2 regions of the Shewanella sp. 10N.286.48.B5 genome follow, and region 1 is predicted to be linked to the other one. Evidence: riboswitches for the same ligand, from Rfam matches in the RefSeq annotation. Region 1 holds a riboswitch; the other holds the start of a gene.

Region 1 (4,220 bases):
ACAAGTCCTTGTCGGCAAAGTGTTGATGCTCAGTGAACCAGCTCGCAATATCAAGTGACTGATCATAATACTCTCGGTTCCAATTCACCCCAGTGATAGGATCAAATCGCCCTAAGGTAAACTCGCCACTTTTTTGATTAATGCCTAAAGGGTTGGCTAATGGCACGCAGTGAATATCGCCTAATACAGTGTAGTCTTGCAGTAAAGTCATCAGCTGATGTATCACCGCATTACCCTGCACTTCAGCCCCATGAACATTGGCCTGAATATAAACACTGGGCGCGGCGTCATCTGAGCCTTTAAAGCTAAACAGTGGCGCCGTTAACGCTTGGCCTGTGGCAAGCTCTCCCACTTCAACCCGAGACATGGTGGCTGAATAATCGTTAGCCTGTTCTGTAATTGAATTCACTGATGTCATACCTGCCACGTTAGCAATTATTCAAATAAGTTTTGGTGCAGAGAGTTAACCACATCTGCGGCTTCAGATTCAGCGACGAGAACACATAAGTTATGTGGGCTAGCCCCTTGGCAAATCATGCGCACATTATGCTGTTCAAGTACCCCAAAAACTCGGCTGCAAATACCTGCTGTTGACGCTATTTGATTACCAATAATCGCCACTAAAGCTAATTTATCTTCCACTCTTACACGGCAATTTTGTGATAGTTCTTGCAGTAATGACTCGCTTAATAACCCCTGCCCGCTGGAGTCAGAACCGGTTTTATCAAGCGTTAGTGACACATTAACTTCTGAGGTGGTAATCAAATCAACTGAAATTTTATGCTTAGCAAGCGTGGCAAAGGTGTGCGCTAAAAAGCCCTGAGCATGGAGCATTTGTAAGCTATGCAGGTTTAATAAAGTTTGATCGCGTCTTAGAGCCACAGCTCGATAAACCGGGGCATCTTCTACTTGATGACGGATCCAAGTTCCACCTTGTTCAGGTGCTTTACTGGAACCAACAAACACCTGAATTTGTTGACGCACGGCCGGTAAAATCGTCGCAGGGTGTAATACTTTAGCGCCAAAGGTAGCCATCTCAGCCGCTTCATTAAAGCTAATTTCAGCGATAGGTCTCGCATTAGGCGCTAAACGTGGGTCAGTGGTATAAATTCCGGCCACATCAGTCCAAATCTCTACCGCATCTGCTTTTAAGGCTTCAGCTAATAACGCAGCTGAATAATCACTGCCGCCACGGCCTAAGGTGGTGGTGTTGCCTGCTTCATCAGCGCCAATAAAACCTTGAGTCACGATCACTTGCTGAGCCAATAACGGCTGTAAATGCTCCGCGCCTAGGAGCGCAATTTGCTCAATTTGCGGCTCTGCTTTACCAAAATGGCTATCGGTTCTTAATACTTGGCGCACATCAAATGAACTTGATGGCGTGCCTTTTTGGCGAATAACCGCAGAGAACAATAATGATGAACATTGCTCACCCATGGATAACAGCTCATCAATGATGGCTTTGCTTCTATCGAGCACTAACTTATCACTAAGCACTGCCATTCTGCTTAATAGCTTATCAATCGTAGCAGCTACATCTTGTGGACGCGCCAGCTTATCAACAATGTCATATTGAATTTTAGCAATTTGAGTGACTAAACTTAAGCGGCGTTGGTCGTTCACATTGGCTTGAGTTAACTCAACCAGTAAATTAGTGACACCGCTAGAAGCACTAACAACAACGACGCGGGTATTGGCATTGGCTAAAATAATGTCCGCACAGCGGTTCATGGCGTCAAAATCAGCAACTGAGGTGCCACCGAACTTAGCAACAACTAAACTCATGCTGATACCTCCACGACATTCGCAGACGAACTTTTACTAGACAAAGTTTTAGTAGACAAAGTTTTAGCAGACAAACTTTGACTAAACATACTTTCAGTAGACATGGACTGAGTAGACATAAACTGAGTACACAGTATTGGAACAACTTGAAATTTAATACGTAAAAACATGATTACACTCCGAACTTACTTCGTTCGAAGAGCCTGGTGCAGTGATAACGCACCCTTAAAGAAGGGAAACAGCAATCTTTCACCAGAAGCTCTCCACCAAAAAATAGGTGACAATCGCTAGGATTCAACCTAAACGACCGATACCGAATGCCAACCAAACATACCAGTACCTCGGCGCTAATCTCCCTCATAAGCTGTCATAGGAATTGGTTTTCCTCGAACTTACTACCTAGCTAACGCTCCTCTTCTGTTTCTTCCCACAGGAAGAGCATGAAAATACCAATAAATAACAACTCAAGTCAATTGGGATATGCCATAAAGTCGTCAAATAACACAATACGTAAATAGAGACACTGAGCTCAAAATAGTATCATGTAAGCTGTTATTTATAATTTGAAACAAAAAAGTGATATAAAACAATAGTGATTAAAAAATAAAAAGTAATAACCTCAATGTAAACTCGAGGTTATTGAGTTAAAACCTTCAACTAAACTGCACAATTAAGCTTCAATATTAACAATCAAGTTTCAACAGTATATAAATAACCATTGCCCTAATAAAAATATAAAAATAACAATAAAAAAAGGCACTTAACTAAGTACCTATAGAAGGAGTTACTGATATTAAACATCCTCGATAACTGATACAAATGTCACTTAATCGCCGATCATGTTATTCATCGTGCAAATCAGGTAATTCATTAACTAAAACCGTTCGTGGGCCAAACTCGCCAATTAACACTTCCTTGTCAGGTGCTTCACCACAGGCAAGTAATGACAACACCCCATTATCAACATAGTAAATAGCGAGCTGTTTAAACTCTCGGCCTAACGCTAACGCTTGGTCTTTTTCTATAAAGACTGCCCAACTTTTTTCCATATGAGATAAGTCTGGCGCCGCGCCAATTAAGCAACGATAGGGGCTATTAAATTGCTGAATTTTCCGTTGAAGTCGCCTATCTAACAAACGGTTTTGACACGGATTCAATTGGCTGCCTAAGGGATTATGGGCGGTGACAATGGCGAAGGGGACAGCGTAAGAAAGGCGCTGAGTAAGTAGAAATTGGGTCCCTTGATACTTAAACCAAAGGTTATCTATTGAATTATTCATCATTTATTTTTCTCAATTTAGACCAATTCAGTGTAGCAAACCAAGACTTGGACCAACACCCTGTGTGATGTAAGTCACAAGAACAATAATTATATTTAACCTAAAAATCATAAGCTTACCCAAAAAAGCATTTTTGTAACAAATCTTCCCCGTAAATTTGTTAACATTTCATTTGTTAACAAATGCCTAAAACGAGTACAATATCTCACACTAGCTAGATTTTGCTACATAACGCTAAGTTGTGACACAAGCGACTACATTTACTGAAATTAAATCTTGGTAAAGTGTTCAAGCTTTTAAAATGTGTTCTACATTTTAAAAGACTGAATATAAATGTAGGACAAAATTAGGTTGCGAAGGAACTTTAATCAGCAATTTAATCTCTTAGTTTATATGAATCATCGGTTTTACAGATATTTTGACAGGTTGTGAGCTTACTCAAGCTCAGCATACGATCTGAATATTGATTTTTTATGATCAAAATTTACGTCACGTATAACTCTTTTATAGAAGTGCGATAAATATTAGTGCCTTAAACTGGTTTATATAATGTAGTTAGTCATGAAGCGTGTTTTGTTCAGGGCAGACATAGATAAACACCTATCGTGAATTTATAAATTATCGGCGTTTTCTTAGCTATATAACGCCACAGCCCTAGTGCAACATGACTAGAATCGAATTGTTTTTAATTTAGGTAAATGACATGCAAAACCCACACATTCTTATTGTTGAAGATGAAGCTGTAACCCGTAATACTCTACGTAGTATTTTTGAAGCCGAAGGGTATGTAGTAACTGAAGCAAACGATGGCGCAGAAATGCATAAAGCCATGCAGGATAATAAGATTAATCTTGTTGTTATGGATATCAACCTTCCTGGTAAAAACGGTTTATTATTAGCCCGTGAACTTCGTGAAATTAATAACATTGGCCTTATTTTCCTTACTGGCCGTGATAACGAAGTTGATAAGATCCTTGGTTTAGAAATTGGCGCTGATGACTACATCACTAAGCCATTTAACCCACGTGAATTAACTATCCGTGCTCGTAACCTATTAACTCGTGTAAACAGCGCTGGCGCTGAAACCGAAGAAAAAGGTTCAGTTGAGTTTTACCGTTTCAACGGTTGGAGCTTAGAAATCAACAGCCGTTCTTT
Region 2 (4,220 bases), 2.6 Mb from region 1:
GTTTGACTTAGGTTGACGTTAACGTTAACAGGCCGTAAAGTTGAGCCATATTACATTGGTTAAAACCAATGTGCCGTCCACATACATTGAAGGTGTAAAAGGAAATCCCATGAAAGTATTGGTGCCTGTAAAGCGCGTAGTCGATGCAAATGTGAAGGTCAGAGTAAACGCTGACAACACAAATGTTGATACTGCTAATTTGAAAATGGCGTTAAACCCATTCTGTGAAATTGCAGTTGAAGAAGCTGTAAGATTGAAAGAAGCAGGAAGTGTTACGGAAATTGTTGTGGTCACTATTGGAGCTAAAAATGCTCAAGAACAATTACGTACCTCGATGGCGCTTGGTGCCGACCGTGCTATTCATGTCCTGACTGATGACGAGTTAGTGCCGTTATCGATTGCTAAAATTTTAAAAGCGGTTCAAGAAAAAGAACAAGCAGAATTAGTGATATTTGGTAAGCAATCTATTGATGGCGACAATAACCAAACCGGTCAAATGCTAGCTGCATTAACGAATATGCCTCAAGCAACGTTTGCATCAGAGCTAACATTAACGGCAGACAGTGCAGAAGTAACCCGTGAGATTGACGGCGGCTTACAAACAATAAAAATGCCATTACCAGCGGTGGTTACGGTTGATTTACGTTTAAATGAACCTCGTTACGCATCATTACCTAATATTATGAAAGCTAAGCGTAAGCCATTAGAGACACTTTCAATTGATGATTTAGGCGTAAGCTTAAAAGCACATCAAACCATTATAAAAGTCACCCCTCCAGCTGAGCGTAAAGCTGGCATCATGGTGAATTCAGTGGCTGAATTAGTTGAAAAGTTAAAAAATGAAGCGAAGGTGATCTAATTATGACTATTTTAGTATTAGCTGAACATGATAACGCAAGCTTAAAATTAGATACCGCTAAAGCAGTAAGCGCAGCGGTTGCCATTGGTGGTGATGTGCATGTGTTAGTTGCTGGTAGTGATTGCGCTGCAGCAGTTACCGCAGCGCAAGCATTAACAGGCGTAAGCAAGGTATTAGTTGCTGATAATGCTGTGTATCAAGCGCAACTAGCAGAAAACCTTTCACAGTTAGTGGTTAACCTTGCAGGTGATTACGAACATATTATTTCTGCGGCTAGCAGTGTCGGTAAAGATACCCTGCCACGAGTCGCGGCGTTATTAGATGTGGCGCAAATTTCTGAAGTGATTGAAGTTGTAAGCACAGATACCTTCGTGCGTCCTGTTTATGCCGGTTCGGCATTAGCGACAGTGCAAAGTTTAGATGCGGTTAAAGTGCTAACAGTACGAACCAGTGCTTTTGATGCCGCAACCAATGACGGCAGTGCAGAAGCGGTTATGGTTGATTTTGTTGCCACAGCAGCGGCAGAATTTGTTTCGCAAACATTAACTGAATCAGAGCGTCCTGAGCTTGGCAGTGCTGGGGTGATTGTTTCCGGCGGCCGCGGTATGGGCAGTGGTGAGAACTTTGCTATTTTAGAAGCGCTTGCTGATAAATTAACTGCTGCTGTTGGTGCTTCGCGCGCAGCTGTTGATGCTGGCTTTGTACCGAATGATTTACAAGTAGGTCAAACTGGTAAAATTGTCGCACCTGATCTGTATATTGCTGTAGGTATCTCAGGGGCTATTCAGCATCTTGCTGGTATGAAAGACTCTAAAGTCATTGTGGCAATCAACAAAGATCCTGAAGCGCCGATTTTCCAGGTTGCAGATTATGGTCTGGAAGCTGATTTGTTTGAAGCGATCCCTGAGCTAACTAATTTGCTATAGTCCTTAATTAGAGCCCTTAATTAGAGCCCTAAATAAGAGTCCTAAATAATGCTCTTTATAATAGGATTATGGCTTACGCTAGTTTTTTAGTGAGTTAATATCCACTAATAAAAAACGGCACTAAAAGGCTTTTACCGAGAGGTAAAAGCCTTTTTTAATGTTCCGTAGATAGTTGCTGCCAATTTATACTAATGCGTTGTTATTTGCGGTGCGGTTCTATCAGTGAGCAAAAATTACCACTGCGTTAAATATGAACCCTTGCTAATAAAAGGTTACACTAGTGCTGCGTCAATGTGCGCGGTTTTAGTTGTGATGTTATATATCACAAGATAATCAAGTTTTATCTGGCAATGATGCTACTGCTTATGTTTGTATGATGGGGTGTTGATATACAGAGCCTTTCTGTTGTTAACATAAGTAGAGGTGCATTAAGTATCAGTACGGGTGAGTTGGGTGATGCCAATAACTTATTCGGAAAGGATTTAGTGCCGAAGTAAATGGATTCTATCAAAACCATTTATTGGGGCAGTTACCGAAAGGGACTGCACTGTCATGGTAATTTCTATCCGAAAGGGTAGAAGAATATATATCGACAACGATATTGATATTACTGTGGAGTGCTACTGAAAAGATTTTCGTTTACGTATTCAACGTAAACTTGCCTTATCAGTTATTCTCCATTCGTACTCAACGAAGAAATTATAAGAAATGATGATAACAAGTTACGCCGATTCGGCTCTCTCGCTTTTGCCACCAGTAGTGGCTATTTTGCTCGCAGTATTAACTCGCCGAGTCTTACTTTCATTGGGCTTAGGTATTATCACCGGGGTGTTTTTACTCGGTGATTTTTCAGTTAGCGCTGCAGCCTCAAATTTACTGATTACCGTCACGGGTCTAGTTTGGGATGATGGCGCGCTCAATTCATGGAACCTACAAATTTTAGGTTTCTTGGTGATTTTGGGCATGATCACGGCATTAATCACGGTAAGTGGTTCAGCTCGCGCCTTTGCTGATTGGGCTCATCAACGTATTCGCAATAAACGTGATGCCAAGTTGATGACTATCTTCCTTGGTGTTGTAGTGTTTATTGATGACTACTTTAACAGTATTGTGGTGGGATCTATTGCACGTCCAATCACCGACCGTTACCACATTTCACGGGCTAAATTAGCCTACTTATTGGATTCAACAGCGGCACCAATTTGTGTTATCTCGCCTGTTTCAAGCTGGGGAGCGTACATTATCGCCCTGATCGGCGGGATTTTAACGGCTCATGGCTTTGCTGATACAGGGCATTTAAGTGTGTTCCTGCAAATGATCCCAATGAACTTTTATGCCATTTTTGCATTATTATTATTGGTGTGTGTGGCGTTATTTGGTTTAGATATTGGCCCAATGCGTAAGCATGAACAAAATGCCCAAAAGGGTGAGTTGTTCGACGAATCTAAAGGCTTACCACCAGGAGCCACAGCCGATTTACCAGAAGCGGAAACCGGTAAAATCATTGGCTTATTCTTACCTATATTAGTGTTAGTTGCGGCAACCTTCTATTTCATGGTGGCGTCAGGCGCTGATGCATTATCAGCTAATGATTTACCTTTTAGCATTTTAGGAGCATTTGAAAATACTGAAGTGAGCTCGTCACTATTTTTCGGTTCACTGGTGGGGTTAGCGGTCACCTTAGTATTAACTGTGAAGCAAAAAATTGCTCTGCCTATGGTGTTCACTGGCATCAAACTTGGCGCTAAATCAATGCTACCTGCCATTTATATTTTGTTATTTGCTTGGACGATTTCAACGGTTATTGGCAACCTTGAAACCGGTAAATACATGGCCAGTTTAGCCACAGGCAATATTCCATTTGCGATGCTACCTGCAGTATTATTTTTATTAGCAGGCCTAACCGCATTTGCAACCGGCACCAGCTGGGGTACCTTCGGTATCATGTTGCCAATTGCAGCTGATATGGCGATGGGCAGTGATAGCACTATGATGTTACCTATGCTTGCAGCCGTGTTATCTGGTGCAGTATTTGGCGATCATTGTTCACCGATTTCAGATACCACTATCTTGTCGTCAACGGGGGCGAGTTGTCACCATATCGATCACGTAATGACGCAATTACCTTATGCGTTAATCGTGGCGGTCATTAGTATTATTGGCTACGGTGTATTAGGTTTTACCGCGTCAGTGGCCATGGGCTTGGTCACCTGTAGTGTGCTATTTGTATTAAGCGTTATTGGACTGAAGTTGATCACTAAATAGCGTAAGCTAACTCGGTTTGATTTAAGCTTATCGCGAACTTTAGATATAGCTAACTTGTATGAAAATGCCGCTCAGATGAGCGGCATTTTTTATGTTTTAAAATCAAGGCTGCATAATAAAGTGGTATATATAAGCTAAATATCTAAGTCGAATCACTAGAGTGAACCTCA

What was found. Region 1 has a riboswitch for lysine ahead of lysC (lysine-sensitive aspartokinase 3). Riboswitches for the same ligand answer to the same signal wherever they lie in the genome.
Region 2: another riboswitch for lysine. It lies ahead of BCU57_RS02420 (Na+/H+ antiporter NhaC family protein); the one in region 1 lies ahead of lysC (lysine-sensitive aspartokinase 3).

Annotation. Positions count from the first base shown of each region.
Region 1 is NZ_MCVG02000001.1:3,163,011-3,167,230, forward strand. It holds gene BCU57_RS13520 (succinylglutamate desuccinylase/aspartoacylase family protein) at 1-418, opposite strand, end outside; gene lysC (lysine-sensitive aspartokinase 3) at 436-1,785, opposite strand; lysine riboswitch at 2,034-2,210, opposite strand; gene BCU57_RS13530 (DUF3293 domain-containing protein) at 2,628-3,065, opposite strand; gene arcA (two-component system response regulator ArcA) at 3,769-4,220, shown strand, end outside.
Region 2 is NZ_MCVG02000001.1:558,397-562,616, forward strand. It holds gene BCU57_RS02410 (electron transfer flavoprotein subunit beta/FixA family protein) at 110-859, shown strand; gene BCU57_RS02415 (electron transfer flavoprotein subunit alpha/FixB family protein) at 862-1,785, shown strand; lysine riboswitch at 2,196-2,416, shown strand; gene BCU57_RS02420 (Na+/H+ antiporter NhaC family protein) at 2,494-4,050, shown strand.